3 regions of the Paenibacillus allorhizosphaerae genome follow, and region 2 is predicted to be linked to each of the others. Evidence: riboswitches for the same ligand, from Rfam matches in the RefSeq annotation. Region 2 holds a riboswitch; each other region holds the start of a gene.
What was found. A riboswitch is a leader RNA that binds a small molecule or an ion and turns the genes downstream of it on or off. The one in region 2 is predicted to bind cobalamin.
Positions count from the first base shown of each region.

Region 1: linked by a shared signal. The riboswitch ahead of ACFQI7_RS18235 (ABC transporter substrate-binding protein) and the one ahead of ACFQI7_RS18740 (ribonucleoside-diphosphate reductase subunit alpha) in region 2 are both predicted to bind cobalamin.
Region 3: linked by a shared signal. The riboswitch ahead of ACFQI7_RS16635 (S-layer homology domain-containing protein) and the one ahead of ACFQI7_RS18740 (ribonucleoside-diphosphate reductase subunit alpha) in region 2 are both predicted to bind cobalamin.

Region 1 is NZ_JBHSRV010000004.1:410,329-420,753, reverse strand. Features, by position in the region: gene ACFQI7_RS18280 (hypothetical protein) at 1-24, opposite strand, end outside; gene ACFQI7_RS18275 (cation diffusion facilitator family transporter) at 64-912, shown strand; gene ACFQI7_RS18270 (flavin-containing monooxygenase) at 932-1,996, shown strand; gene cysK (cysteine synthase A) at 2,054-2,980, shown strand; gene ACFQI7_RS18260 (hypothetical protein) at 3,147-3,425, shown strand; gene ACFQI7_RS18255 (Lrp/AsnC family transcriptional regulator) at 3,579-4,070, shown strand; gene ACFQI7_RS18250 (aminotransferase class I/II-fold pyridoxal phosphate-dependent enzyme) at 4,087-5,286, shown strand; gene ACFQI7_RS18245 (aspartyl-phosphate phosphatase Spo0E family protein) at 5,427-5,696, shown strand; gene ACFQI7_RS18240 (type 2 periplasmic-binding domain-containing protein) at 5,810-6,331, shown strand; cobalamin riboswitch at 6,376-6,581, shown strand; gene ACFQI7_RS18235 (ABC transporter substrate-binding protein) at 6,804-7,823, shown strand; gene ACFQI7_RS18230 (FecCD family ABC transporter permease) at 7,825-8,868, shown strand; gene ACFQI7_RS18225 (ABC transporter ATP-binding protein) at 8,913-9,701, shown strand; gene cobT (nicotinate-nucleotide--dimethylbenzimidazole phosphoribosyltransferase) at 9,701-10,425, shown strand, end outside.
Region 2 is NZ_JBHSRV010000004.1:525,254-535,678, reverse strand. Features, by position in the region: gene ACFQI7_RS18755 (amino acid ABC transporter permease) at 1-294, opposite strand, end outside; gene ACFQI7_RS18750 (amino acid ABC transporter substrate-binding protein) at 363-1,142, opposite strand; gene ACFQI7_RS18745 (ribonucleotide-diphosphate reductase subunit beta) at 1,474-2,511, opposite strand; gene ACFQI7_RS18740 (ribonucleoside-diphosphate reductase subunit alpha) at 3,020-5,245, opposite strand; cobalamin riboswitch at 5,369-5,570, opposite strand; gene ACFQI7_RS18735 (DUF2203 domain-containing protein) at 5,880-6,284, shown strand; gene ACFQI7_RS18730 (copper resistance CopC/CopD family protein) at 6,387-8,075, shown strand; gene ACFQI7_RS18725 (putative bifunctional diguanylate cyclase/phosphodiesterase) at 8,216-9,958, shown strand; gene ACFQI7_RS18720 (MFS transporter) at 10,110-10,425, opposite strand, start outside.
Region 3 is NZ_JBHSRV010000004.1:70,827-81,251, forward strand. Features, by position in the region: gene ACFQI7_RS16625 (energy-coupling factor transporter transmembrane component T) at 1-29, opposite strand, end outside; gene ACFQI7_RS16630 (DUF4430 domain-containing protein) at 48-1,076, opposite strand; gene ACFQI7_RS16635 (S-layer homology domain-containing protein) at 1,228-5,235, opposite strand; cobalamin riboswitch at 5,468-5,656, opposite strand; gene ACFQI7_RS16640 (YrdB family protein) at 5,728-6,066, opposite strand; gene ACFQI7_RS16645 (ferritin-like domain-containing protein) at 6,333-6,878, shown strand; gene ACFQI7_RS16650 (DinB family protein) at 6,900-7,457, opposite strand; gene ACFQI7_RS16655 (helix-turn-helix transcriptional regulator) at 7,526-8,470, opposite strand; gene ACFQI7_RS16660 (M24 family metallopeptidase) at 8,498-9,589, opposite strand; gene mscL (large conductance mechanosensitive channel protein MscL) at 9,762-10,148, opposite strand; gene ACFQI7_RS16670 (sensor histidine kinase) at 10,385-10,425, opposite strand, start outside.

The DNA.
Region 1 (10,425 bases), 110 kb from region 2:
GGTCACGGGCACCATCACGGACATGGACATCATCATGGCCCGAGTGACGGAAATAAACGGGGTTTGACGATCGCACTGATCATTACCGCTGGAATCATGTTTCTTGAATTTTTCGGAGGGCTTTTCACGAACAGCCTGGCGCTATTGTCCGATTCCGGGCACATGCTCAGCGACACCGGTGCGCTGCTGCTCAGCTTGATGGCTATTCGTTTTGCGTCCAAACCGGCATCGGCCGCGAAGACGTACGGCTTTTATCGTTTTGAAATATTGGCCGCTTTATTTAACGGAGTGACCCTGGTGCTCATCGCCGTCGTCATTATTTACGAAGCGTACGAGCGGCTGAAAAACCCGCCGCAAGTAGCGGGCGGAGCAATGATGTTGATTGCGCTTGTCGGTTTGCTCGCGAATTTGGCCAGCGCATGGTCACTTATGCGTCAGGGCGATGTGAAAAACAATGTCAACATGCGCAGTGCGTATTTGCATGTGATCGGCGATGCGCTCGGCTCGGTCGGAGCCATTGCGGCCGGATTTCTAATGACCGTGTTTTCCTGGTATTGGGCCGACCCGATCATTTCCGTGCTTGTGTCGCTGCTAATTTTGCGCGGGGCTTTCGGCGTCGTGAAGCATTGCGTGAATATTTTGATGGAAGGTGCGCCGCCGCATGTCGATTCGATTAAGGTGCGCGAGACGTTGGAGCGAATCCCCGGCGTGATCGACGTGCATGATCTGCACATTTGGACGATATCCTCCGGACTCGATTCGCTGAGCGGCCATCTGCTCGTTGAATCCGAGGCGGATTGCCAGAGAATTTTGCGGCAGGCGGTGTCCAAGATGGAGAAGCAGTTCCATATTCAGCATGTGACCATTCAAATTGAAAAGTCCGGAGATATGCATAAACCGATGAAAGTATAAACAAATAGGTGTGAAGCGCATGGTTAAGAATTACGAAGTCATTGTGATCGGGGCAGGTCAAGCGGGACTTGCCGCCGGTTATTTTTTAAAGCAAAAAGGGTTGTCGTTCCAACTGCTCGATGAAGGCAGTGCGGTTGGAGAAACGTGGCGAAGTCGTTACGACTCGTTGAAGCTGTTTACGCCGCGCGCGTCCAGCCAGCTTCCGGGGCTTCCGATGAAGGGGGCTCCTGACGGCTTTCCAGGGAAAGACGAAGTAGCGGACTACCTTGCGCATTACGCCGACATTCATGAACTGCCGGTAAAGCTTAACGCGCGCGTGACGCGGCTTACAAGCGAGGGGACGGGCTTTAGCATCGTAACCGGCGAAGAAGAATATAAGGCTCGGCAGGTCATGATAACGACCGGGCCTTTCCGCAAGCCCTTTATTCCTGCCGTTAGTGAGCAGCTATCGACCGGCGTTGTGCAGCTTCATTCCTCCGAATACAAGAACCCTTCTCAACTGCATGAAGGCGCTGTCCTTGTCGCGGGCGGCGGCAATTCCGGGGCGCAAATCGCACTGGAGCTGGCCGAAAGCGGCCGGGAAGTTCATCTGGCCGTCAGCCGCAAGCTGCGCTTCGCTCCGCTCCAAATCATGAACCGGAGCGTCTTTTGGTGGCTTGACCGTTGCGGTGTTTTGAACGCCCCGGCCGATTCTCTGATCGGACGCACGGTGCGCCGCCGGCCGGATCCGGTATTTGTACCGGAGCTGAAGCGGGCCATCAGGAACGGAACCGTCCGTTTGCGGCCCAGAGTGACGGGACAGCGCGGCGGAACCATCCAATTTGCCGATCATACGGAACTGGAGGCACGTAATATTGTTTGGGCAACCGGCTTCCGTCCGGACTATGCGTGGTTGAACGTTCCGGTGGCGCTGGATAAAGAGGGCAATCCGCTGCACGAGCGGGGAATCAGCCCGGTGGGCGGGCTATATTATTTGGGACTTCCGTGGCTTCGCAGCCGCAATTCGGCTTTGCTAGGCGGCGTAGGGGCGGATGCCCGATATGTGGTCGATTGCTTGACAAACTTCACTTATCCGATAAAATAAAGGGGAATATTAGCAGTATGACCAAGCGGAGGTCATGCCGAAAGGAGCGGCGGCAGCATGAGCGGGAACAGAAAAATGGTAAACAGCATTACGGAGTTGATCGGCGACACTCCGGCGGTTCGGGTCAGAAGACTGGTCGGAGCGGATGACGCCGAGCTTTATGTGAAGCTGGAATATTTTAATCCGAGCGGAAGCGTGAAGGACCGCGCGGCGTTCAATTTGATCGCACAGGCGGAGAAGGACGGGATCATCAAGCCCGGAGCTACGATTATCGAGCCGACGAGCGGCAACACCGGGATCGGTCTGGCGATGAACGCCGCGGCCAAAGGGTACAAAGCGATACTGGTTATGCCGGATAACATGACCAAGGAACGGATCAACCTGCTGAAGGCATACGGTGCGGAGGTCGTGCTGACACCGGCCGCAGAACGGATGCCGGGCGCGATCCGCAAGGCGATCGAGCTGCGCGATCGGACGCCGAACAGCTTCATTCCGCAGCAGTTCGAGAATAAGGCTAACCCCGATATTCACCGGGTGACGACGGCGGTTGAAATTATCGAGCAGATGGAAGGCAAGCTCGATGCGTTCGTCGCTTCTTCCGGCACAGGCGGAACGATCACGGGAACCGGCGAGGTGCTTCGGGAGAAGCTGCCGGGCATCGAGATTTATGTCGTGGAACCGAAAGGTTCGCCGGTACTATCGGGAGGGCAGCCGGGACCGCATAAGCTGGTCGGCACAAGCCCCGGCTTCGTGCCTGCCATTCTCAATACGAGCGTCTACGACGAAATCGTCCAGGTGTCCGATGAAGACGCTCTGAAGACAACGCGGGACTTGGCCAGGCTGGAAGGGATGCTGGTCGGCCCTTCGGCCGGAGCTTCGGTGTGGACGGGACTGCAAGTGGCGCACAAGCTCGGCAAGGGCAAGCGGGTACTGTGCATCGCGCCGGATACGGGCGAGCGGTACCTCAGTATGGATATATTTTGAAATCATGCAATGGAACTGCATACGAATGAATGAGAGGTGTTTGTCTACGGGACAAACACCTTTTTTATTCCCGGAATAAACGAAATAAGTATTGAATAAATATACATAAATGTGTATAATAATTACAGGATGATGTTTATCATTTCTGTTCGAAGGGAGAACGGGTATGAAAATCGCACTGCATAATGAGCTTCCGGCAGAATCGCAATTCAGGCAACTGGCGGATTCCATCGCCGATTCCGCCGCGGCGGGGCCGCTCGTGTACGAAGTGTGCTCGCAAAGCCGCCGCGTCATCGCCGCATACGATGAAGATGATCGTCTCGTGGCGATCGGCCGGCTGGTGGAAGGAATCAACAGCGAGCCGCAATTCGAGTTTACGGTGTTGCCGTCGTACCGGGAGCGGGAAATCGAAAATTATATGCGCAAGCTGCTGATGTTTGAATGAACGATGCGGAAATCTTTGCTGAACATAGATGAATCGCCTAACCTCCATGCCTGCATGGGGGTTGCTTGCTGTAAGCAGTCGACAATTCCCTTTGCCAAATACAGCCCGTTGGGTGTAATATGAAAAAATAAGCTTTGGAGGAGGACCCAAACCATGGAACAATTTAAGATGAAAATCGTCGAGCTTCTCAAAGAGGATGCGCGACGTTCTCCGGCCCTTATCGCGACCATGCTTGGTGCGTCGGAGGCGGAAGTGGCGGAGGCGATCCGGGAGCTGGAAGAAGCGCACGTCATCGTTAAATACGCCACGGTGGTCAATTGGGCGAAGGTCGACAACGAGAAAGTGACCGCCCTTATCGAGGTGCAAATTACGCCGGAGCGCGGACGCGGCTTTGATGCGATCGCAGAGCGTATTTATTTATATCCGGAAGTGAAGTCCGTTTATTTGATGTCGGGAGCGTACGACCTGCTCGTGGAGATTGAAGGAAAGACGCTGAAAGAAGTGGCGTCCTTCGTGTCCAACAAATTGTCCCCGATCGATCGGGTGCTCTCCACGAAGACGCATTTTATTTTGAAAAAATATAAGCAGGACGGAATTACCTTCGAAGACCATGAGGATGACCGCCGCCTGCTAATCTCACCGTAAAGGACGCTGAGGAACAATGATAGAGCATAAACAGGATCAAGCGCAAAAAGACACTTCCATGAGCCGTTATTTGGCGCCGTTGGTACGCGAAATCGAGCCCTCGGGCATTCGGAAGTTTTTTGATCTGGTGAGCGGCAGTAAAGACATCATTTCCCTCGGCGTCGGTGAACCGGATTTCAGTACGCCATGGCATGTGCGCGAAGCTTGCGTGTATTCGCTGGAGCGCGGCAATACGAAGTATACGCCGAATGCGGGATTGCCTGAGCTGCGGGAGGCGATTGCGGAATATTTGTACGATTCGTTCCAACTGCTTTATGAACCATCCGATGAGGTGCTCGTCACCGTAGGAGGCAGTGAGGCGATCGATTTGGCGCTGCGGGCGCTCGTGTCGCCAGGGGACGAAATTTTGATTCCGGAGCCGTGCTACATTTCCTACAACCCGATCGCCAAGATCGGCGGCGGGATTCCCGTCGGCATCGAAACGTTCGCCAAAGACCAGTTCAAGCTGACGGCCGAGTCGCTCAAGGCGGCCATTACGCCGCGATCCAAGCTGCTTATCCTCTGTTACCCGAGCAATCCGACCGGGGGCATCATGACTTACGAGGACTGGCTGCCGATCGCCAAAGTAGTGGAAGAGAACGATTTGATCGTTATCTCCGATGAAATTTATGCCGAATTAACGTATGAACAAAAGCATGTCAGCTTCGCGGCGATGCCCGGCATGCGTGACAGAACGATTCTGGTGAGCGGCTTTTCCAAAGCGTTCGCGATGACCGGCTGGCGTATGGGCTACGCTTGCGGACACCGGGATCTAATCTCGGCTATGCTCAAAATTCATCAATACACGGTGATGTGCGCACCTTCGATGGGTCAGGTCGCCGCGCTGGAGGCGCTCAAGAACGGAATGGAAGAGAAAGACCGGATGGTCGAGTCGTATAACCAGCGCCGTCGTTTGGTCGTGCAGGGATTCCGCCAGATCGGGTTGGAGTGCCACGAGCCGCAGGGTGCGTTCTATGCGTTCCCGTCGATCCAGTCGACGGGTCTTAGTTCGGAAGAATTTGCGCAGCGGCTGCTGTTTGAGGCTAAAGTCGCAGCGGTGCCGGGTCAAGTGTTCGGTCTGGGCGGCGAAGGCTTTTTGCGTTGTTCGTACGCCTATTCCGTAAATCAGCTGACGGAAGCGATCGAACGTATAGGAAAGTTTATCCAAAAACTGTAAATTCGACATCAAACGTCAAAATAAGTCATTTTCAATCGATTCCAAAACTGGTATCTTTATAGTAGAGAAGTTTCATATATTTATAGTTTATGGAACTGTTCTTACATAGGACTAAAGATATGTAGTGGGAGGGATGAACAATGGCTTTTCCGGAATATCAACTTCGCCGGTACTTGCATTTCGGCTGGATTCGTGAGAACGATCAAAAGGCTAAGTGGTTTTTTGGAGAAAAAAAACAGGCCTCATCTGCATTATCTTTAGAAGAGGATATTTACCGGCTGCGTATCGAACTGGAGAAACTCGTGCAAAGCGGCAACAGCCTCACATCTGCTCAGGTCGTCGAGATCAGCATGGAGCTTGACAAAAAAATTAATGAATACATGAATCAAAACCAGAGAGGCCGAACGTAATCGGCTTCTTTTTTTGTCATAAACTTTTTTGAAAACGGAAGCTTGTTTATGGTAAGATGAAGCAATAGAAAGCTGGGTCACAGCGGCCGGCGAAGAAGGGACAGAGAGGCCTCATGAAACGGAAATTGCTGATCGCTCTGCTGCTGCTTTTTGTACTGGCGGGCTGCGGCGGGGGGCCGAAGGCGGATGTGTCGATATTTTTAATGTCCGCAAACGGAGTGCCTAATGAAGTGGCGGATAAGCTGGGACAGTCGCTCCAATCCAAGCTCGGCACGGCTCCGACGGTGAAAGTGCTGACGACGCCGATCTTTTCGGCAGAGAAATTAATGGTGGAGATCGCTGCAGCGGAGAACGGCATTATCATTATTCCCACGCAACAGTTCAAAGCGCTTGGACAGCAAGGCGGCTATGTTCCGCTGGACGATCTGGCGAAAGCGGAAGATTTCCCCGATGGCGTGCTGGAGATTACGGAGAACGGAAAGTCGGAAAAGCATTTATACGGCATTCCGATGGACAAGACGAAATGGTTTACGGAATTAAATTTTAACGGCAAAGACCTGTACGCCTTCATCCCTGCGAATGCGCCGAATATGGAACAGTCGAAACAGGTGATGAAGCAAATCGCGCAGAAATAAACATGCCCGGGGGATACGGACGCGAAAGCGGACGACCCGGATAAATTGAATAGAGCTGTTCGGGTGCCCCGGCTTGAAACGTTAAGCTGCGGGTTAAAAGGGAAGCCGGTGCGAATCCGGCGCGGTCCCGCCACTGTCAATGGATTCAAAGCTCCACGCTAAGCCACTGTTCATACGGACGGGAAGGCGGAGCCCAGCGGACATTCCGTCATCCATGAGCCAGGAAACCTGCCTGAACGGTAAATAAAGTTGTATCCTTTCGAGGAAAAGGAGCAGAATGCACAGCCTGCCGGCTGCGGCCATACCGATGATCTACGGTGAACGGTCGCCGCAAGCGAAGTGACTATAGTGCCCCCTGCTGCCGTACTTGCGGAGCCGGGGGCTTTTTTAATGAAGGATTGACTTCGAAAGGGCTTCGACTCGGAAGCTGTACGGATCGTTATCATTCGAGTACTTATGGGAGATGAGTTGGATGTGGGGAAATAGCAAGAGCAAGATGAAGCGGTCGATTGCGGTCGTATCGCTATCGATCACGCTTGCGGCGGCGATCGTCGGCTGCGGAAGCAAGGACAAGCTGCCAGGGCAAGGAGAACTCGTCAGTCCTCCGAAAGCAAGCGGGGGCGATGCACAGGCGGGGAATGCCGCCAAAAAGACGGCGTATCCGCTCAAGGTCAAGGATGCGACGGGGAAAGAATTCGTATTTACGAAGGCGCCCGAACGCATCGCGTCGGTTTCTCCTGCGGAGACGGAGACGCTGTTTGCGCTTGGCCTTGGCGATAAAGTCGTCGGCGTATCCGATTTTTGCGATTATCCGGCGGAAGCGAAGTCGAAGCCGAAGCTCGGGAGCATCGTCAAGCCGAACGAAGAGGCGCTGATCGCCTCCGGGGCCGATCTTGTCGTGACCGGGGTATCGATGCAATTGCCAGCCGTGGAGAAACTGCGCGGGCTGAAAGTAAACTTGTTTAAGTTGGAACCGAAGACGATCGACGATGTCATCAGCAATATTCGTATGATGGGTCAAATCTTTGACCGCCAAGAACAGGCCGAGAAGCTGGCCGCCTCGATGGAAGCGGACCGCAAGAAGGTGACGGATGCCGTCAAAGACTTAACGCCGGAGCAGAAGAAAAAAGTATTTATCGAGTTTTCTCCGGGATGGACGGTCGGAAAAGGCGAGTTCATCGACGAGCTGATCACGGTATCGGGCGGTGTGAACGTGGCATCTGGCGAGAAGGGTTACGTGATGATCAGCGAAGAAAAAATTATTGCGGCGAACCCGCAAGTCATTTTGTATCCGAAAAATTTGATCGACGACCAATCGAAAAAAACGATCGATCAGATCATTCGCGAGCGCAGCGGCTGGCATAAGATCGAAGCGGTAAAAACGAACAAGCTCGCAGGCGTAGACAAAGATACGATGAGCCGGCCGGGCCCGAGGATTACCGAGGCGCTCGTAGAGTTTGCCAAAGGAATTTACCCGGAACGGGTGAAATAACATGAAGCGGAAACTGTGGATTTGGGGCGGGGCATCATTCGCCCTGCTTTTGCTGTCCGCAACTGCGGCTTTGTCCATCGGCGCGGTGCCGATTCCATTGATTCACGTTTGGAAAATTATGCTGCATCCAGTCCCCGGACTCGGCGATTGGATCGCGGCCGACTGGAATGTTTCGTCGGAGCAAATCATTTGGCGGGTCCGTCTGCCTCGCGTTGCGCTCGGGATGCTGGTAGGTGCGGCGCTTGGGGTTGCCGGTGCGGCCTTTCAGGGCGTGCTCCGCAACCCGCTCGCAGATCCGTATACGCTCGGCGTATCGTCGGGAGCGTCGGTGGGTGCCGCCTTTCTCATCTTGTTTGGGCTGCAGTACGCTTTGTTCGGTCAATGGACCGTTCCGATCATTGCCTTTATTACTGGCATGCTTTCGCTTGGAACCGTGCTTCTGTTGGCGCGGACCGACGGCAAGCTGCGGATAGAGACGGTCATTTTGTCCGGCGTCGTCATGCAGGCTTTTCTGGGCGCCCTCGTCTCTCTGATGGTGGCGATGTCCAAGCAAGTCATCAACGAAATTATTTTTTGGCTGATGGGAAGCCTGGCGCTCCGCGGGTGGTCGTATTCGCTTGTGCTGCTGCCTTACCTCGCGGTCGGCGCCGCGATTTTGCTCGGGTACGGCCGGGCGATGAACCTGTTTGCGCTCGGGGAAAAGCAGGCGGCGCATCTTGGCGTGGGCGTCGAGCGGACCAAGCTGATCGTGCTGCTCGTATCGACCTTGATAACGGCGGCCGCCGTGTCCGTATCCGGCGTGATTGCTTTCGTCGGTCTGTTGATCCCGCATTTGCTCCGACTGATGGTCGGGCCGGATTATCGCCTGCTGTTGCCGCTCTCGTTGATCGGCGGCGCAATTTATGTGCTGTGGGCCGATACGATTGCCCGCACGCTGCTCAGCCCGACGGAGCTTCCGCTCGGGATCGTGACGGCGTTCATGGGCGCCCCGTTTTTTGCCTACTTGCTGCGCCGAAATAAGCGCGGGATGACATCGTCCGGTTGATGACGGCATGAGCATTGGTGAAACGACGTGAAAGGGGGGCGCGATTGGTGAAAGTCGAAGTGGAGCAGCTGAACAAATTGTTCGGCTCCCGGCAAGTGCTGGACAATATCAGCTTTCGTGTAGAGCCGGGGGAATGGTTCTGCATTCTCGGCCCGAACGGCAGCGGCAAATCGACATTGCTGCATACGATCTCGGGGGTGGAGCGTCCGACATCCGGTCAAGTCCGCCTGGACGATCGGCCGGTACAGCGAATTCACAGGAAAACGCTCGCGAAGTCGCTGGCTGTGCTGCACCAGGATGCGCTTCCGCCGCTCGGATTTACGGTCCGCGAGGTGATCGAGATGGGACGGTACCCGTTCCAGAACTGGCTCGGGAATGAATCGGGAGAGGCCGACACGCAGCTGGTAGAGCATATTTTGGATTGGCTGAAGCTGCGTCCGCTGGAAGGGCGGACCGTAGATGAGCTCAGCGGAGGGGAACGGCAGCGGGTAGCGCTTGGCAAGGCGATGGCGCAAGAGCCAAAGCTGCTGCTGCTCGATGAGCCGACGACGTTTCTGGATATCGGGTACCAGGTGGACATGATGGACCGGATTCGAAAGTGGCAGCAGGAATGCGGGCTGACCGTCATCTCCGTACTGCATGACTTGAACTTGGCGGCGCAGTATTGCGACCGGTTGATGCTGCTGCACAGCGGGCACATCGTTGGAATCGGCAAACCGGAAGACGTGATGGAAGCGGGGCTGCTGGAGCGCGTGTACGGCACGCGTCCTTATGTGATGGCGCATCCGGACAGCGGCGCGCCGCAAATTTTGCTCGGGAGAGGGGAAGTTTGATGCATAGGTGGGAGACGGCATTAAAGGATAACGTCCAAGCGATTGAGCCGATTGATTCGGTGAAAGTCGAGGAAGCATCCGTTCATTTGGATCAATTGACCAAGCCGCCGGGAAGCTTGGGACGGCTGGAAGAAGTGGCGAAGCAGCTTGCCGGCATTCGCCGGGAGATCAAGCCGGATCTCGGGCGCAAAGCCGTTATTGTGATGGCCGGCGATCACGGCGTGTGCGAGGAAGGGGTTAGCGCGTTCCCTGCGGAAGTTACGCCGCAGATGGTCTTGAACTTCCTGAACGGCGGCGCTGCCGTCAACGTGCTGTCGCGCCATACGGAAACGGACGTCATCTGTGTCGACATTGGCGTCAATGCCGAGCTGTCGCATCCGGCCTTATATTCGCGCAAAGTTCGCTTCGGAACGGCCAATATGGCCAAGGGGCCGGCGATGTCGCGGGAGGAAGCAGCAGAGGCCGTTATGGTCGGCGTCCAGCTCGTAGAGGAGCTTGTCGGGCAGGGATACGGCCTCCTCGCGACCGGAGAGATGGGCATCGGCAACACGACGCCGAGTTCGGCGATACTTGCCGTTCTGGGCGGGAAGGACGCGGCGCTCGCCGCAGGGCGCGGAACGGGCATCGACGACCGGAGGCTGCTGCACAAGCAAGCGGTCATTGCCCGTGCGATCGAGGTTAACCGGCCGGACGAAGCTGATCCGCTGGACGTCCTCGCCAAAGT
Region 2 (10,425 bases):
GAAGCCAAGGCAGGCCGCGGTAAAACGGTCGAACACCAAGTATTCGCCGATCACCGGGAGCATGGGCAGCCCGAAGCAAATAAAGAGCAGCTGCAGCAGCAGCGGCGTCCCGCGCATCACATAAATATAGGCGTGAGCAAACCAAGCGAGCGGCTTTATGCTGCTTTTTACAGCGAGCGTAAGCGCGAATCCGAGCGGAATCGACACCACGATGGCGATCAAAAACAGCAGCACTGTCATTTGAGCGCCTTCGAGCATCGGCTTTATCATTGTAGCGATACGATCAACGGACATAACAAATTCCTCCAACAATAAAACAGGATTTCCGAAGAGATCCCGTTTGCTGCGTTCATGAAATGAGCTTATTTCAACACTTTATCTTCGCCGAACCATTTCTGCGAAATTTTCGCGGCGGTACCGTCCTGATTCAGTTCGTCAAGCGCTTTTTGCAGCTTTTGCAGAAGCGCTTCGTTGCCTTTCTTTACGCCGATGCCATATTCTTCCGGGGCCAGCGATTCGCCGAGCAGCTTAAACGTGCTGTTTTCTTTGGACATGTAGTATTTAACGACCACCTCGTCGATGACGACGGCATCCACGCGGCCGATCTTCAGATCGCTCAAGGCGAGCACATTATCCGCATATTCGGTGACGGTTTTGATTTTGGATTTAATCGGACTGTCGTTCAAGGCATCCGCCGCGGAAGACAAGGATTGCAGACCTACCGTTTTCCCGGCCAGATCGTCGAGCTTGGTCAAGTTCGATTTGGCTAGTGTGACGATCACTTGCGCATTTTTCAGATAAGGCTTGGTGAACAGCACTTTGCCTTTCCGTTCATCGGTAATCGTATATCCGTTCCATATGAGGTCGATCCGGCCGCTGCTCAGTTCGGATTCTTTCGTTTTCCAGTCAATCGGCTGGAATTGTGCCGCCGTGCCCATCTTTTCTGCGGCCGCTTTCGCATAATCGATATCAAATCCGACAATCTCGTTCTTCTCATCGCGGAACCCCATCGGCGCAAATTTGTCATCGATGCCAATGACCAGCTTTTTACCTTCTCCTGCGGAAGTCGGCTTGGAGGCGCAGCCTGTAAAAAACATAAGTGCCGAAGCGAGAATTAAACCGACCGTTGCGATGCGTTTCATAACGTAAAAAAACCACCTTTACCTGAATGTGTGTCATGTTGCTTTAGTGCGTTACCACTTTATCAAGAATTTCATCATATCATAGTTTATAAAAAGCTGTCGATAAGCAGGTAGAACCAAAATGTACCATAAATTTATATATAATTTGATAGATATGACTTGATTATAAAGAGATTATTTTCATTTTATTCGAACAAAGGTAAATAATTTTCGTGTGGTTCAACCTCCGGGCGACGAGCCTGCTCGGAATGTGATGCGAGCCTCCGCGACAGCGAAAAACAAAGGACCGACCCGCTGAGCATCGCTCGAGGATCGGCCCTGAGGTACGGGCTTACAGGTCGTCCCAGTTCAAATTGGACGATTTGCTGTAGTTGGTCACTTTTTGCTCGAAGAAGTCGGTTTTCATGCTGTTCATATTGCTGAAGCTCTCCACCCATTTCATCGGATGGTCGATGATTTCGGGATATAATATTTCCAGGCCCAGCTTTTTCAACCGCTCGTTGGAGAGGTACTTGATATATTGGTCAATGATGTCGTTGCTGAGACCGTGAATGTTGTTGTCGGTAATGTATTGTCCCCATTCGATTTCGTGCTGAACGGCGGTACGCATCATGCCGCGAAGCTCCTCGATCAGCTCGTCGGTGAATATTTCCGGATTTTCCTTGCGGATTTCGCGGAAAATGTTTTGGAACAATGCGAGATGCGTCAATTCGTCACGCTGAATGTATTTGATTTCCGAGACGGTGCCGAGCATTTTTCCTTGACGGCCGAGCGCGTAGAAGAAGCTGAAACCGCTATAGAAGTAGATGCCTTCCAAAATGTAATTCGCCATAATCGTGCGCATCAAATTCGCGGTCGACGGGTCTTCGATGAACCGTTCATACAGATCGGTAATGAACCGGTTGCGGCGAAGCAGATGCTTGTCCTCGCGCCATTGGTTGTAAATTTCGTCGCGCACCTCCGCGGAGCATACGCTGTCGAGGATGTAAGAGTAGCTTTGGCTGTGCACCGCTTCCTGGAACGTCTGCACGGTCAAGCACAGGTTAACCTCCGGTGCCGTAATGTACTCGTTGATGTTCGGCAGGTTGGCCGTTTGCAGCGAGTCGAGGAAGATCAGAAACGAGATGATTTTATCGTAGCTTTGCCGCTCGATCGGCGAAAGGAATTTGTAATCCTTCGCGTCCTGGGCCAGCGGAATTTCTTCCGGAATCCAGAAGTTGTTCATCATCGTGCGGTACATTTTGGTCGCCCAGTCGTACTTCACGTTATTCAGCTCGATCAGATTCGTCGTATTGCCGCCGATCATGCGGCGCTTGCCCCAATCCCGGTCGCCGTTTTCGTTGAACAGTTTTTTCTTTTGCAGTTCCATGGTTTTTTCGCTCCCCCTAAATCCCCCTCCCGAGGGGGACCCCAGAGGGCGGCTGCCCCCCGGACCCCCGCTCGGCGGAGAGTGGTACTTGTGTGCTTGTGGCTCGCGTCGGCCTGAAGCGCGTTTGCCCTGTAGGGCAAACGGCGCTTCAGGCACGCTATACGTTGGTGCGGCGGAAAGCCGGCAGGTTGGTGCAGTTTTGGCGTAGCGTTGGTGCGGGGGCGCGCTTTCGCAGCAGAGGTTCCTAGGCTTTTGCCAAGGAACCTCTGCTGCACGCTTTACTGCGCAAGCCCCTCGCGCGCGGTAGGCGGAAATGCGCTTCGCTGTTTCCGCCGTCCGCACGTGGTGCAAAAACGTAAGCGGGCAGAGGGGGGAAATGCGCTTCGCTGTTTCCCTCCTGCCCGGCGGCATCGTGCAACTGCGGGAGCCCCCGCGCAATTAGTGCAAAAGCGTGAGCGGGCGGGGGAAGGAAAATGCGCTTCGCTGTTTTCCACCCCGCCCATGCGCATTAAGCGCTGCAGCTGACGCAATCTTCGATTTCGAGGCTCTTGTTGCGGCAGTAGTAGACGGTTTTCAGGCCGTTTTTCCAGGCCGCCATGTAGAGCTCGAGGAATTCGCGCGCGGACATCTCCGGCGTGATATATAGATTGAACGATTGCGACTGGTCGATGTGGCGCTGCCGGACACCGGCGGCGCGGATGCTCCAGAGCTGGTCGATCCGGTGCGCTTCCTTGTAGAACCACATCGTCTCGGCGTTCAAGTTCGGCGCGGTTTGCGGGATGACCGCATTTTTCTTCTCCTCGACGAAAAACTTGTTGAAGATCGGATCGATGCCCGCGGTGGAACCGGCGATGAGCGAAGTGGACGCGGTGGGCGCGACGGCGAACATCCAGCCGTTGCGCACTCCGTGCTTGGCTACTTGCTCTTGAAGCTCCTGCCACTCGGGGCTGTCGTAGCCGCGATCTTCGAAATACGCGCCGCTTTGCCATTCGCTGCCCTCGAAGGCAGGATAGGCGCCTTTTTCTTTGGCGATTTCCATCGATGCCTTGATCGCGTAGAAGTTCATCCACTCGTAAATTTCGTCCGCTTTGGCAAGATGCTCGTCGGATTCCCACTGAATTTGGAGCTGCGCCAGCATTTGGTGGTAACCGCTGGAGCCGAGGCCGACGGCACGGTATTTTTTATTTGTAATTTCCGCCTGCGGAATCGGATAGTAGTTCAGGTCGATGACGTTGTCCATCATCCGCATTTGCGTCGTGACGACGCGCTCGACGTCTTCTTTCGTATAGACGCGTCCCAGGTTGGTCGACGACAGGTTGCAGACGACGAAGTCGCCGCTTTTCACTTGCGATGTGATGATCCCGTCTTCATGCTGGGTTTGGATCAGTTCGGTCGGGCTCATGTTTTGGCAAATTTCGGTGCACAGGTTGGAGCAGTAGATCATGCCTTTATGTTTGTTCGGGTTGGCGCGGTTTACCGTATCGCGGAAGAAGACGAACGGCGTTCCGGTCTCGAAAGAGCTCGTCAGGATGCGCTTCATAATATCGATGGCCGGCACTTCTTCCTTGGAAATGCTGTCGTCGTTCACGCAATCCAAGTAGCGGCTTTCCCATTCATCGCCCCACGAATCCTCGATGGAATACCCTTTTGCTTTGCGTACCTCGTGCGGGTCCAGCAAGTACCAGCTGCCGCGTTCTTCGACGGTTTTCATGAACAGGTCGGGAATGCACACGCCCGGGAATATATCATGCGCCTTCATCCGATCGTCGCCGTTGTTCGTCCGCAGGTTCAGGAAGTCGAGAATATCTTTGTGCCATACGTCCAGGTATACCGCGACGGCGCCGGAACGTACGCCCAGCTGGTCGACGGCGACCGCCGTATTATTGTAGTTTTTGATCCACGGGACGACACCGCCTGCGACGCCTTTGTATCCGCGGATGTTGGAGCCCCGGCTGCGCACTTTGCCGACATAAATGCCCATGCCGCCGCCATGCTTGGATACTTGGGCGAAGCTTTGATCGACATTGTAAATGCCCCACAGGTTGTCCGGCACCGTATCGATGAAGCAGCTGGACAACTGATGCAGCGGCTTGCGCGCATTGGCGAGCGTCGGTGTAGCGACCGTCATCTCCAGCTGGCTCAGCACATCGTAGAATTGTTTGGCCCAACGCAGCTTGTCCGCTTCTTTCATGGCCAAATGCATCGCTACGCCCATGAACAGCTCCTGCGGCAGTTCCAGTACTTCCTTGTCCAGCCCTTTGATCAAATAGCGGTCGGCGAGCGTCTTCAATCCGATGTAGTTCAGCAGGTAGTCGCGTTCCGGTTTGATGTAATTGCCGAGCTCCATAATTTCATCGCGGCTGTAATGCTCCAGTATGTAAGCGCCGTACCGTCCCGCATCGGTCAAGTATGTAATTAAAGAGTACAGGTCGCCGTAACCGAAATGACCGTATTTGCGGTTCAGACGGGCTTCTTTATATAGATCGTAAGTGAGAAGTTTGGCTGCGACGTATTGCCAGTTCGGCTGCTCGACGCTCGTTTTCTCTACGGCGACCTGGATTAACAGACGCTGAATTTCTTGGGTCGAAATTCCGTTGCGGAACAAGGGCAGCAGCGCCGTCTCCAGCTCCAGCGGATCGCACTCCGGGTACGATTCGCAGGCGAAATCGATCACTTTTTTCATTTTGGAAAACACGAGTTCTTCCTTCGTGCCGTCTCTTTTTACAATAATCATGCGCGTTCACTCCTTAGCATATATGCACTAAAAAAATGAAAAACATGCTCCGCCGTCCCAAGGCAGATGCATGCTGAAATAAAGCGTTGTTCTTGCGACACATCCCTATCTGCCGTAGGGGCTTGCGTGCCGTAGACAAAGGCAGGTATCCTGGCTTCGAAGTACAGCGCTCGCGGCGGCCTTCCCGATCCGTGCGGATCAGTGGCGAAATTTGCCGAAAGCCTCTTCGTTACAGTGGCGGGACCGCTCCGGAATCAAACCGGCTTCCCTTTTCAATCTTCCACAACATATCGTGGTGAAAGATACCTCAATCTACAATATGTAGTTTTTGTGAGTGCTAAAATGAATTTTACCTATCGGCTCTTCATCTGTCAATCTATTAATTTTTTTCGACAATGGGAGGAAAATAGAGTCGCCCGGAGAAGGGGGACCCGCGGGTTTGGTTCGTACGTCCAAAATATGCTACATTATAGAAAGCTGCGGCATGAGCGCTTTAAAACAGCCCGAACAGAGGAACGCAAGTCGTTTGCGATCATGCTGCACAAGAGCCATGTCATTGGATTGATGGACTGCAGAATGCAACAAGCTATGTCGTTTGGATTAACAATTGTTCTTAGGCCATGGAGGGAGAACCGTGAAAAAATATTTTACACCGGAAGAGGCGAACGCATTGCTGCCCGCCGTTATCCTCGATCTCGACAGGCTGCAAAGCATAAGCAGGCGCCTTGAAGTGAAGTTTGCTCAACTGCAGGCGCTAAAGGCGCATGTTCGCAAGTACGGCAAGCCGGAAGGCGAGGACCCTTTCTTTTCCATCGAGTGCGAGCTGGAAATGATGCAGCTTGAGGCCGATGCCGGTTTCCGCAGCTTGCAGATGAAGGGGGCTCAGCTCAAAGACCTCGATACCGGTTTGGTTGACTTTCCTGCGATGATCGACGGGATCGAAGTGCTATTATGCTGGAAGCTCGGGGAAGAACGAATCGAGTATTATCACGGGCTGGACGACGGGTTTATCGGCCGGAAGCGGCTCTCGCAGGAGTAAGTTGATCGAATCTTGTCGATTAGCAGGAGATTAGCTCAGATGGTTATATTTTTCTTCCTGTTAGCCGGCTGTTTTTCGTCGGACGTGATGACTAGGAGGTTTATGAAATTGCTGCACCGCATCAGAAGGCTGGGGCTCCTGCCTGGAGGGGCTTCTTTGTACCGTCTTTCCACAGGTACTTTTATTTTTGTTTTTTTGATAAGCATGCTGTTTGCCGTCCTTGGCGCCCGCGAAGCAAGCGCTCACGCAAGCCTCATTGAATCGGCTCCCGCCGCTAACTCGTCTTTGACGCAGTCGCCGGAAAAAGTCACGCTGACCTTCAATGAACGTCTGGAAGAAGGGCTGTATTATTTGCGTGTATTCGATGCCGAGAAACGCAAAGTGACGGACCGCAGCGCGGTCATGAACGCATCGAAGACCGTTCTTTCGCTGGATCTGCCGAAGCTGGAGAAAGGCACGTACCTTGTAACGTACCATGTAATTTCGGCGGACGGGCATCCGGTGGACGGCACCTACCTGTTTGCGGTAGGACAAAGCCTCGACAACATCTCCGGGGGAACCGCACCGCAGACGGGCCACCTGCAAGGACATGGCGGTCTGATTGACCGGTTTACGCTGGGAGACGGGCTGCGGTTCGCTTCGCGCATCGCTTTTTATATGACAATGCTCGCTTTTACGGGATGGCTGCTATGGATGCGATGGTTCGGCAGCGGAACAGCGGAGCCGGTACGCGCAAGGCTGAGGCTTTGGGGCGAACGCATTCAGCAATCTTATTTGATCGTTTATATTTTGTTCATGTGGGCTCATCTGTGGCAGCTTGTCGGCGACGGCGGGGCCCAGGAACTGCTGCGGCTGTTCACGGCGACCGGAATCGGCTATGCCTGGATCGGAGGCTTGTTGCTCGCCCTGCTGTCTTTCGTGATGCTGTATCGCAGCGCCTTGCTGGATTATGCATGGGTTGCGCTTGTATGGGGAGCGAAAAGTTTCCTCGGCCACGCCGCCGCCTTTGAGCCGAAGAGCGAGACGATTTTGCTTGACTGGCTTCACTTGGCTGCAGCTTCCGTATGGGTCGGCGGTTTGCTGTTCATGCTCGTATTGTGGTCAAGCGCAAGGGAAGAAGCAAAACGGTTGTACGGCTCGTTTTCGCTGGCTGCGCTGCTCGCTATGTTGCTGCTGATCGTGTCCGGCGTCATGTCCGTATTTATATTCCTTCCGGATATCGCTTATATTACGGAAACCGCATGGGGCAAATATTTGCTGGTCAAGTCGGGGCTTGTGCTGCTTGTCGTCATTACCGCGACGCTCATTCGGCTTGGTTACCGGCGCAGGAAGGAAGCATCGGTCGGCTTGCTTGTCCGGACGGATGCAGTACTGATGACGCTAATCGTTGCGATCGTAGGCATATTCACCTACTTGACGCCGCTCCCGGCCAACGAGCCTTTGAATTGGCATGTCATGGGAGAAAAAATTCATATGACGGCGCAGATCAGTCCCGCGGCCCCCGGCGTAAACGATTTTACGGTCAAAGTATGGCTCCCGGATTCACTCGGGAAACCGAAGCAAATCATTTATAAATTGCAGGAACAGAAGAGCGCGGACATCGCGCCGATCGAGGTGCCGCTGGAACCGTTTGAGGATCAAAGCTTCGACGAATCGTACGGGATGAAAAAATATAGCTACAAAGCACGCGGCCCCTATATCCCGTATCCCGGCTATTGGAATTTGGAGATTCGGGTCATGAACTCCGCCGACGACGAGACCGTCTACGAAAAGACCATACGCGTGTACTAAGCGGCATCTGATGTATAGTCCCGGGGGACCGTCATTATCGGTCATGAAATATAGGCCTAAATAACCACATTTTTCTTGTACATTTGGTTCCTCCGTTTTACAATAAAGCTAACACCTTATACAGGAAGCAGAGGAGCATCATGGTGAACAAGAAGGTTTCCGCAGGAACGGCTTCGACTCGCGGACGTTATGTACAGGCCAAGATTTTACAGCATGTTTCCGAGCTGCGGTTATGGTCGGTTTTGGCCGGTGTGGAAATGTTCATGCTTACTGCAAGGGAAGCGTTCGGCTACCGCAACGATGCTGCGGAATATATCAGCACGTCGATGATCGTCTTGCTATCGGTCCCCCTGCTGTACATTGTTTTTATGAGGCGAAACGGAAAACCGGCCAAAGTCATCGGACAAGTTTTGGCGTTGATTTCCGGGCTGGAGCTGCTGGAGTACGGCGTCCGCCTGGTACTTCGTCTGCCGACGAACTGGTCCGGCGAGCTTCTGAGTTGGGCCGGAACGGCGGCGCTGCTGGTGCCGCTGCTTTATTTTGTCATCGTGGATATTCGCCACCGCGAATTTACGGAGCGCCAGCTTACGTACATGGCATATCACGACGTGCTGACCGGTCTGCCGAACCGTCAAATGTTTCAGAAATCGTTAAGCTTGTCCATTCGCGGGTCGAAAGCCTCCAAGTGCATGTTTGCCGTGCTGTTCATCGCGCTCGATCGGTTTAAGAACGTGAACGATACGTTCGGCCACGCGTTTGGCGACCTGCTGCTGATCGAAGCTGCGGACCGGCTGAAGGCGGGGCTGCGTCCCGGCGACCGGGTATCCCGGCCGAGCGGCGGGGAATTTACGGTGATGTTGAAGGACGTCGCGGACCGGCAGGAGACGGAGCGGATGGTCAAGAGCATCATCGACCAGATGTCCAGACCGTTTGTGATCGACGGTCACGAGGTGCGGGTCGGCTGCAGCGTCGGCATCTCGATCTATCCCTTTGACGGCGGCGATGCCGTTACGCTTATGAAGAACGCGGACACGGCCATGTACCGGGCGAAGGATGAAGGCAAGAACGGCTTCGCGTTTTTTGCGGCGGAAATGAACGACAGCGTCATTCAAAAGCTGGTCATGGAAGAGTGGCTCAACAAAGCGATGGAGCAAAACGAATTGATGCTCTATTACCAGCCGCAGGTCGATATGACCGCCGGGCGCGTCATCGGTATGGAGGCACTGATTCGTTGGGCGCATCCGCGCATCGGGTTCATCTCGCCGGCGGAATTCATCCCGCTGGCGGAAGAGACGGGGCTGATCATTCCGCTGGGGAAGTGGATTTTGCGCAAAGCCTGCATGCAAAACAAAGCATGGCAGCTTCAAGGCTACCCCCCGCTTAAAATGGCGGTGAACATTTCGCCCGTTCAATTTTACCAGCACGACTTTGTGCAAGAGGTGCTGGACGCACTGAACGAGAGCGGGCTGGAGCCGAAATACCTCGAGCTTGAGATTACGGAAGGCGTCGCGATGAATCATGTGGATCAGGTGATCCACAAGCTGCAATCGCTCCGCAATCTCGGCGTGCATATTGCGATGGACGATTTTGGGACAGGCTATTCTTCCCTACACTACTTAAAGAAATTTCCGATCGACAAGCTGAAGATCGCCCAGCAATTCGTGCGGGACATCACGGTAAGCCCCGACGATGCGGCGATCGTACAGGCGATTATGGCGATGGCCCGAAGTCTGAAACTGCATGTCATTGCCGAAGGCGTGGAGACGGAGGAGCAGCTCGACTTCTTGATCCACGCCGACTGCAAAGAAATTCAAGGATATATTTACAGCAAACCGCTTCCGGCGGAAGAAATACCCGGCTTGCTGGAGCGGATTTCCGCGTAAGGAGCCGGCAGCGCGGCGACCGATTGGCGTCGGCTTTGTAGGCACACCGGCTATCCAAAGCAGGTCAACATACGAACAGGAGCGTTTCCTTCCCCGTGAGGGATAAGAAACGCTCCTGTTTTATGTTTGTGCCGGATTCCCGGCGCCGCTGCTACATCTGAGTTCGAGTCGTTTGCTGCGACGAGGATACGGCGTCTTGGCTTTTCACCTCTTTGGCCCCGCGGTAGCACATGTAAAAGAGCAGCCGCGTGATGGCGATGACGATAAAGCATCCCCATAGCGGCAGGACGGCGGTCAAGAAGCCTGCGATCAAGGCGCCGACGGCGTTGCCTGCATTCATGACGAGCTGAAAGTCGGAGAAATACGCCATTTCTTTGTTATGCCTGCCGGCTTCATTCATCATGATCGATTGCGATACGACTTCATGCACGGCAAGACAGACGCCGATCCAGCCTTGCAGGGCAAGA
Region 3 (10,425 bases), 450 kb from region 2:
GGGTGCAGCGAACGAAAGCCGGTATTCACTCGTCGGTTCCTCCTTCGTTATTTATCCGCTTCTTTGCCGACGTCTTTGCCCAGATTCAACGTATACAGCCATTCCACGCTGTCCCCTTTGCTTAACGTGTAAGCGCCGGCGCTTACACTTGGAAATTTGCCGTTCACCCGGTAGAGCCAGCCGCTCTTGGCGCCTTTGTCAAACTCGTACAAATTGGCGATCCCCTCTATATAGCTGCTCTTGCCTGATCCCCGTGTTTCCAGCTGAATTTTCTTTTCTTTGGTGATCCGTTTCAGCACGTCGACGACGGTATCCCCGTCCCGAAGCTCGACCTGCACCGTATCCAGAATCGTCCCTTTCTCCTTATCGCCAACGATGCGAACGGATACGGCAGTCGATTTGGCGTCTTGTCCGGAAGCAGGTGCGGGCGCGTTCTGAGCCGGCGGCGACTGCGGCGCTTCGGCAGCGCCTGGGCTCGTCGTTGCGGGCTCCGTTGCCGAAGCGGCAGGCGACGAGGCGGTGCCGGCCTGTGATGCGGAAGCCGGCGGCGATACGCTTGCATCCGGGGCTTCCGGTTGCGCTGTGCCGGTCGACGCTGAGCTCGATGCCGCTTGCGCCGGTGTCGTCGCTGAGCTGGAAGACGATGCCCCCTGCGCATCGGTCCGCGATGCACCGGAAGCCGAAGCCGGCGGAGTGGACGAGTCTGTCGACGGCGTGCCCGACACCGTCCCTACTTCGTGCTTAGCGACGCCGTTCTGCAGGGGCGACGACGGCGCCGTCGGCTGCGCCTGGGAAGCCTGCAATTCGCCCGGCTTCGAAGCGTTGACCGTTTCAGCTGCACTGTCCGGTGCGCCCGTTATCCCCTGGCGTACGGGCGACACCCCCGGGCTCATTACGCTGTTGTTCTCGCTAACCGCCTGTCCGGTTCCGGAGGATGCCCCTGTCATCGCATGGGCCGATATCCCCCGCTGCTCCAACGGGTCAGTAGAGCCGCCGGTAGTACATGCACTCAGGGAAACCATCAACACGATCAAAGCTCCTGGAAGCCAAGTTTTGCCGTACAGCGTTCGACGCAAAGGAATCCCTCCTTCGAAAATGATGGCCTAAGCCCATTAGCTGACAGTTAACGATACCATTGTTGTTTTGCCAATGAACCCTTTTGAACAAACCTATTATATTGATGAAATGGAGCGAAGAGCACCTTCGGTGCCCTCCGCAAAAAACAGATCATTTAAGTCTTTTCTCATACACGCGAACCATGACCGCCGCCGCCATCTCCCGGGTCACCGTCGCCGCAGGCTGGAACCGGCCCTGGTCGTCACCTTCCATGTAGCCGCTCTCGAACACGCTGCGGATCGCCGGAACCGCCATTTCGTACGCCTCGTTGAGATCAGTGAAAGGATCGGACTTTCCGGCCGCCGTCTCGGGCATCCGGAACGCTCTGGACAGCACGAGCGCCATATCTTGCCGCGTCATGCTCCGGTTCGGATCGAACGCTTCTTCGGAGATGCCGCTGGCAATGCCGAGCTCCGCCGCTTTCGCCACATAGCCGGCATACCAACTGCCCGGCTCCACGTCTTTGAACGCAGTCTTCACATCGGCGGTTGGAGCGGTGCCCATCAGTCTCAGCGTCATGGCAACGAACTGGGCGCGCGTCAGCTTCTCCTGCGGAGCAAACCGCAGTTCCTTGTCGCTGACCCCTTCCATCAGTCCGTAGCGGACGGCCTTCTTCGCATATTCGGCAGCCCAAGGAGAGATGTCGGCCGCATCCGCGAATACGGGTTCGGAAACCGAACGCGCAGCAGCCGGTTTGGCTGCTTGGTAAGCCGCCAAGCTGAGCAGCGCCTGTTCCGTCGCGATGCTGCCCGACGGTTCGCCCTTCGTATGGGCAAAGCCGCCGTCTTCCTGCTGATAGCTGAGCAGCTCCGTCACGACCGTACGACCCGATTTTACAAATCGCGGATCATCCGCATGAATGCCGAGACGGACGAGCGCCAGCAGCACTTGCGCCGCGCTTTCGCTGTTTTCTTGCCCGCCGAGACGGAAACCGCCGTTTGCCTGCTGCTCGCTGGACAGCCAGGCGAGCGCTTTGCCGATAGCGGACTTGACTTCGGCGTTGTCCCGATAAGGCGCGAGCGCCGCAAGCGCCATTCCCGTCAAGTCGAGGTTCGACGCGTCCCCGCGGTCCAAAGGCCAGCCGCCGTCGCTATTTTGCGCTTGCAGCAGCCAGCGGATCAATTTGTCCTCGTTCCAAAGCGCATCTGCCGATACGCGGTATTGGCCCGAACCTAATACCGTAAGCGCAAATATCGGACCGTTCGTTCCTTGCGCCGTCATGCGTTGGTTATTTGCAATCGCCTCGATCAGGTTATAGCCTGCAATGCGTTCCGGATCGCCGCCGGCCGCTTTGACCCCGATGGCCAGCCGTTCGTAATCGGTCACGTTCCGTACAATGCCTTTTTTCTCTTCCAACATGCTTTCTGCAGAAGCAATGTAAGCGGGCGGGACTTGAACCCCTGCCGTCGCCAGCGCGTACGCTTCCCAATCGGATAGCTCCGTATGGCTTTGCACATACTTGACCGCTTTCTCGATCGCCTTGCTCACATCGTCGGCGGGTTGTTGCTGCACAAGCATGCTTTTATCGATAACGGCGAATTTCGTAAAATGATCGACTGTACCTGTGATAACGCCGGTCTTGGAATCGATCACGGCCGGAATCGGAATCCACTGCGACGTCTGCTCGTTCAGCCACACCATCGCCAGCTGCGTAAGATCATCCGCGTCCAGCGACGTTCGGATCGATATATAGACAGGGTAATCGAATGTTGTTCCGGTTGGACCGAGCTCGTAGATCGAAGAGATCAGTTCCTCGCGCCCACCGGCGTTATCCAGCTCCTGAATCGACAGCTGTTTGTCTTCCTGCAAAGCTTTTTCCGGAATGCGCAGCCTTACTTCTTCTTTCTCATCGGTGAGATCGACGGCGTCCCGCGCAGAAGCGGACCGTTCCAACGCCACCTTGTTGGCTGCCAGCGTTTGCCTTAATTTTTGTTTCTCTGCGTCCGTCATTTTTTGATTGCCGTTCAGCACACGTACCGTTTGAACCTTCGGATCTACCGGACTCGTGTTGGCGTAACCGATCGGAATCAGAGCCAGGTTGCTCTCAAGCTCGCTCGCGGCATTCGGGCTCGTCTGAATATTGCCCGCACCCGGAGGAGGCGTGCACGATTCGGTCAGCGCCGCTTTCACGTCATCGCCGCCGTTCTTCGTATAACGCCAGTCGACGCGGTCCCCGATATTGATTTTGTAGCCGCCGGCGCTTGTCGTCGGGAACGAGCAATTGACCGCGTACATCCAGCCGCTCTTCGATCCTTTATCGAATTCGCGCAAACCGTCGATTCCGCTTACGTAGGCGCTGGAGCCGCTGCCCTTCGATTGTACCCGACCCGCCCCCAAGGCGCGAATGAGGACGGAAAATGCCGTATCTCCGCTCTGCCAGTCAAGCGACTGTGAAGACAAGATCGTTCCAAGCTTATCATCGCCCGCCACGCTGATCGTAATCGTTCTTGACGGGGGCACCGGTCCTCCCGGAACGGGTCCCGGATTATCGTTCGCAGTTAAGCGTTTGACCCCGCGAAGCACGGTAGGATAGCCGTTAACGAGCGGTCCGGTAACGACAATCCGCTGGTCCGCCGCCGTATACCCGTTCGGGAATTCGGCGATGCCCTGCGCGCCCGTCCATACTTTCTGCTCTCCGACCTGCACATACACTGCAGCAGCGACGGAGACCGCCGGGGAACTGTATAAATTTTCGATCTGCGTTACTTTTACGCGGAACGGTTCGCCTGCAACAGGTTCCTCGGGTGCCAATGAAATGTCTGCGAGCATTTTGAAAGCATCGTAAGGCCCGTAGAAGATGGCAAGCTCGTCACCGTCTTGCAGCTTAACGTCCTTCCAAAGATAATCGTTGGTCCATTTTCCGTCCCGTTTAATATTGAAAGCCCAATAATCATATGAACTGCCGTATACGTACTTCGATACGGTTCCGATCTTCGTTACGTCGAAGAAGAAACCGTCTGAAGTCTCGACAGGGAGATTGTTCTGAGCAGCCAGCAGCTGCAGCGCTTCGAGCGGTGTTTCGGCCGATAGATCCCCTTCCGCAAGCGTCGTGTCCTTATGTTCAATATGGACATATACCGATGCTTTCGGCTGCGGATTGCCTTCCGAAGGCAGGGGAACTTCATACTCCCCGCCTTGCCCGCCGGTTAGCGTATTGAAAGCAAGCAGGGCAAGCAGCCCCTGATACGTCGCAGATTTGTCAGACGACGTTCCGTTTGTAACTGCAAACCCGCCGTCCGCGTTAAAATTACGGAACAATGCGGTCAGCAGATTCCCGTAAATTTTATCAAAACTTCCCGTTCTTCCGTCGATTTGCTGCGCGGAAAGTCCTAAAATTACATAAGCCAATGTATTGCTGTTGGCAATGCCGCTTTCCGAATTTAAGTCGCCGTTCCCCGACTGTATCGATGCGATCCAAGCCGTTGCTTTCGATACAGACGCTTTCACGTCAGAACGATCCTTGTATGGAGCAAGCGCCCATAGCGCCGCACCGGTCAAATCCAGATCGGACTTGCTATTGTCCAGTGCCCAGCCCTGATCCGGAATTTGACTGCTCAACAGTCGGCTGACCAGCTTATCCTGCGTCCAGGTTGCGTTCACCGGAACCTGGTACGATCCGTTATTCAATGCAAGAAGGGCATAAATCACCCCGTTAATTCCCTGCATTTCGAGCTGCGGATGATTGTAAATCCGCTCGATGAGATTGATCCCTCCGAAAGAAACGGGATCCCCTCCCGCCGCCTTGACACCTAGCGCCAATGTGACGTAGTCGGTTACTTTCGCTTGAACCTCGAGCCTCGCTGCTTGCTTCTTGGCTTCACTCAAATACTCATCCGTTGACGGCACCGTCTTGCCTGCCGCATGAAGCGTATAAACATACCAGTCTCTCAGTTCTGTATTATTCACGTCCCAATGATTCGCAACCCACGCGGACGCTTCCTCAATTGCTTGCGAAACCGTTATTATCCGGGTCTCCTCGCCGGATCCCGTATCGGTCTGGAGCGCGTTCGCAGCTGCAACACCGGCGAAGCCGCCGATGCCGCTAACGAGCTGCGCAAACAGCAGCAGGCCGATGACCAGCAGATAAAACGGACGTTTCCATGCACTAATTTTGCCCATTGTTCTCGCTTCTCCCTCTCTTCTCTCTGAACTGCCCATTTTCATAGAACCGTTGCTTAAGCCGGGAACAAGCCAAAAAAGGCACCTCCCCGAATGGAAGATGCCTGCGATCGTATGGATAGGATGCCGAAACGAAAAACCGAAGCCGCCGATGCAGAAAACGATGTTTCTGCAGCCAGAGCATAGCCGGTACAGCCGCCGATCTCACACCTCCCTATATCGCGTAGGTTCCTGGGGTGTTAACGAACAGGCAGGTCTCCTGACTTGCGCATCGACGCTGGCCCGCTTCCTTCCCATTTCTTGCGAAACAGTGGCTCTTGCGGGGGCTCCTCGCTTACAGTGGCGCGACCGTACCGGATTTTCACCGGTTTCCCTATTATGACGAGCTTCCAAGCTCGCCACCCGTTCTCTTTTTTAAAACTATGAAAATGACTTCATTATCTTATCATGACGGCTTACGCTCGTCTACAAGAAAAGCAGACGCCTCGCCGGCTATTGCTTGAACACGACGATCAGCACCCGGCTGTTTACAGCCGTAATGACAAAAATAACCGATAGCCGGGCTTGTCCGAAATAGTACAATGAAATGGCGGCCGATCCAAAAACCAAGATCTCAAATACCAAACGCCCCAGGTTGCCCACATCATATGTCGCTTTGGGAGATACGAACAGCCCCCATATGATCGCAGCAAGCAGCGGGGCTCCTATGCCTAGAGCGATTTTCAAAATCCAGCCGTTTCCGGTTCGAAAGCCCCAATACCCGAGCGCAGTCAGCGCGCATAACTCCAAAACAAACCGTAATAACAAATTTGCGCCTTTTACAATCTCCAATCGTTATTCACGCTCCATCCGTTTTTTTGATTATCGCATACGCGATGAAATCCAAACAGTTCCGGCTTTTGATTTAAAGCAAATTTATTTGGGATCGAATGGCGTTCCCGCTCCGTACCCGAAGCCGCTTTAAAAAAAAAGCAAAAAGAGGGGCGGTCCCCTCTTTTTTGGGCTTTTATTTTCTAGACATGTTGCCCTTCCAACGAAACTCTCATATATTATCACGGATTTGCGTTCATCATTTACTATCGTTCGGAGGGAATAGCGTGCTTCAATATCCTTTTTATCAACCTTGGGTGCCTTATGCCTACCCCCCTGCAAGTACCGGAGCTATGTTTTCGGACATGGATTACTATGGATACCGGAACGAGGCTCAACCTGAATCGTACAAATCTTTGCAAGAAGCGCTTGCCTTAATCAAACAATCGGTCCAGGGCGAACGGGAAGACGAATTATTTTATGACTATCTGATTTCCATCGCTCCTACGCAGGAAGAAAAGAAAATCATCGAAAGCATACGGGACGACGAGCGGAAGCATAACAACATGTTTAGAACCATTTATCAAAACTTGACCGGCCAAACGATTACGGCACTCGAAAGCACTTCATTCGAGAAACCGGCTTCATACATTGACGGCGTGAAAAAAGCGCTGTTCGGCGAGCTGGCCGCAGTCGAGAAATATCGCGATATCCGCGCAGGTCTGCCCAACCGCTATTACCGTGACATGGTATTCGAGATTATAACCGACGAAATCAAACACGCTACGAAGTACAACTACATTTTATATTTGGACCTGAGTCGGAAGAAATAAAAAATATTTCCAATCGACATATCACTTGGATGATTCGCCTGGCAGGCTGCTTAAACCAACAAATTGCTCCAACCGCGCCTTTTGAAGCAGATGGTGCCGGTAGTGCATCTCGACCAACTGAAACCACTCGACCGCGTTCAGGTCGCCGAATCTCGGATGAGCCTTCGTGCCGCTCTCCTGCATATCCGCAAGCGCGGGCTCCACTTCCTGCATGCGCCGCACCACATCGTTCAGTCCCGCAACCAGCTGTTCCTTGCTTTCCGGCTGCGCGGGCGTATATTCCGGCGTGGCCGGCACTTGAATGCGGATCCCAGGAAAGCTGCCTTGCGCAAACACCAGGCGGCCTGCCTCCGTTTTTCTTTCCGTACCACCGGTTTCCGCAGCCTGCTCCCGGCAAGCCTCGATATTTCGCAAATGCAAATATAGCGTCCCCTGAATCAAATGAAGGTACATTTGACCTAACGACCATTCGTCGTCGGATGGTTTTCTCGTAAGCTGCTCTATCGTCAGCGGCTCCAATCCGCGAATATATTGCCGGACCAAGTTTTCAAAACGGTTCAATGTCTCTTTCGTGTTCATTTACTAGAACAGCTCCTTTGATATGGAATCTGTCTATACGATACCAAAAAGCTACTGACAGCAGTATGTCAGTAGCTTAACAGCATCCTTTCAATTTCTTGCCTGATCCGTGTGCGCATCGCTTCCGGTTCGAGCACGACCGCATGACTCCCCCATCCGAGCACCCAAGGCAAAACATCCGTCAACTGACGGACGCGGAGCGTGACATAACAGGCTTCATCGGTCGTTTCGATCATATGGATATAGTAGGAGCGATTTTCCTCGATTTTCGCAGCGAAACCGGCCGGAAACCGGACACGTATGATGCAGTTTCGATCGTCCGGCGGTGCGTACTGCTCCAGGTTAAAATCGTCGGGACGCGCAAAGCGCGAATCCAACAGCTCGAGCCCGCTCATGCGGCTCAACCGAAAATGGCGCAAATCTTGCCGAAGCTCGCAAAAAGCGATGATGTGCCAAACGCCGCTTACAAGCACGAGCCCGTACGGCGAGGCAATCCGCGTTATGCCCCCGCCTTCCTCCGGCGCTGCCGATCCTTTGACATAGCGAAAGCGTACCTGACGCTCTTCGAGGACGGCAAGTCGCAGCAGCGTCAGCTTCCGCTTCTCCGGGTCGGTTACGTTTCTGCCCGGATTTAGCATCCTGAGTCCGCTCCGGACTCGCGCCGCCTCCTGCAGGACGGTTCCCGGCAGCACCGACTCCAGCTTCGCGCGGGCCGCTTTCGCCTTGGAGCGGTAGTCCTCGTCGAATTGCTGCTCCACCATATCTGCACCGAGCAGCAGCGTTACCGCTTCTTCCGGCAGGAAGCTGACCGGCGGCAAAAAATAGCCGTCCATGAGCGAGTAGCCTTGACCGGGTGCGCCGATGACAGGCACCCCGGCTTCGCTGAGCGCCTGAACGTCGCGGTAAATCGTACGTACGCTCGTCTCGAACGTCACGGCCAAATCTTCCGCCCGCAGCGTCCCTTTGCGCTGCAGCTCCAGCACAATGGCCAGCATCCGGTCGGTCTTATTCATCGTCTGCCCCAACCTCCATTCCGGTGACTACACTTCGACGACCGTTAGTTCCTTCGGAAACGAGGTCAGAACCTGAACGCCTTCCTTCGTGACCAAGACGTTGTCTTCAATCCGCACGCCGCCCAAGCCCGGGATATAAATGCCCGGTTCCGCCGTAAATACCATCCCTTCGCGCATGAGATCGGCATTGTTCGCATGGATGGACGGATATTCATGAATTTCCAGGCCGAACCCGTGCCCCGCCCGGGTAATGAAGTATTCGCCGTATCCTTTTCGTTCAATGCAGCTTCGCGCCGCAAGATCGAGGCTGGCGAAGGAAGCTCCCGGGTGCACCGCCTGAATCATTTGCATGTTCGCCTGCAATACGGCGTCATATATTTCCCGGCACTTGTCGCCGACGTCGCCTACGGCGAACGTTCTTGTCAGGTCCGAAGCGTATCCGTCGATAAATACGCCTGCATCGAACAGCAGCAGCTCGCCTTCCTGAATCGGTTCCATACCCGGTACGCCATGCGGCAGCCCGGTTTTGGCGCCCGATAACACCATCGTATCGAACGAGGGACCGTCCGCTCCGAGCTTCTTCATCCTGTGCTCCATTTCGGCTACGAGATCCAGCTCCGTTACGCCGGGCTTTACGAGCGGCAGCGCTTGATGCAGCACTTCCTCGATGCAGCGGATCGCTCTCCGGATAGCAGCAACCTCCGCATCGCTTTTCACGACACGAAGCTGAGCCAGCTGCTGATCTATATGCACCGCTTCCTCCGCTCCTGTCGCTTCCATCAAACCGTGATACCGCTTCACGTTCAAATGGTCTTCCTGGATGCCGATCCGCTTGATCGCACCCTTCATATGGCGCTTCAGCACTTCATACGGATTATCCGTGTCTTCTAGCGGAACGATGCGGCTTACGCTCGAGCTTTGCACCGCCTTCTCATAGTCGAGCAGCGGCACGAGGAGAAACGGCGGTTCGTTGCGCGGGCAGACGAGCGCCATAAACCGCTCATGCGGTTCCGTATAAAAACCGGTAAAATAATAAATAAGCTTCGGCAGCGTAACGAACGCAGCATCCAAAGCTTCCGTCTCCAGTAGGGAATACAATTGACTTAACCGTTCGTTCATCGCGAATAACCGCCCTTCATCCAATATACAATCCGTTCACGTTACGCAGATTATAACATACTTGAAGTACGGAATCCTTTGGCTGATCCGAGAGGCTGCTTCTTTCCGGCAACATCCATTCCGCCGCGAAACGTCCGGACAAAAAAAAGAAGCGGCAGAGAAACGCGTTCTCTTACCGCAACCCTTGCTGCTGTTTCAACAAATCGCGAATTTCCGCAAGCAGCTCTTCTTCTTTGGACGGCTTCGGCGGCTCCGAAGGCTTGTCCTCTTCTTTCCGCTTAAATTTGCTTAGCGCCTTGATGAACAGGAAAATCGAGAATGCGACAATGAAAAAGTCCAGAACCGTTTGCAAAAACACTCCATACTTCAGAATGGCGCCGCCAAGCGGTAAGTGAAGCCCCGACAAGTTCAGCCCGCCAAGCAAAAGGCCAAGCAGCGGCATAAGCACGTCGTTGACTAGCGAGGATACGATTTTCCCAAATGCCGCTCCGATGATAACCCCGATTGCCAGATCGAGAACGTTTCCCTTTAACGCGAATGCTTTAAACTCTTTCCACATCGTGTAAAAAACCTCCTTAACCATTTCCAATGCCGCCCTGCGCCCCAATAACCGGCATACAAAAGCGCGGCGGCATTACCGTTGTTTTTGAGGCAAGCGATTGGACAAGCTCTTCCTATATACGACTTGTCTTTACTCGCCAACGGGTAATAGTATAACACCAACAGCGCACATTATCTTCATAAAAATTGAAAATGGCCGCATCGCATGCGGCGGCCATTTCATGAGCTTCGCCCTTAATTCGACGGCTCCAGGTAGAACGCCGCACCGCCGCGCT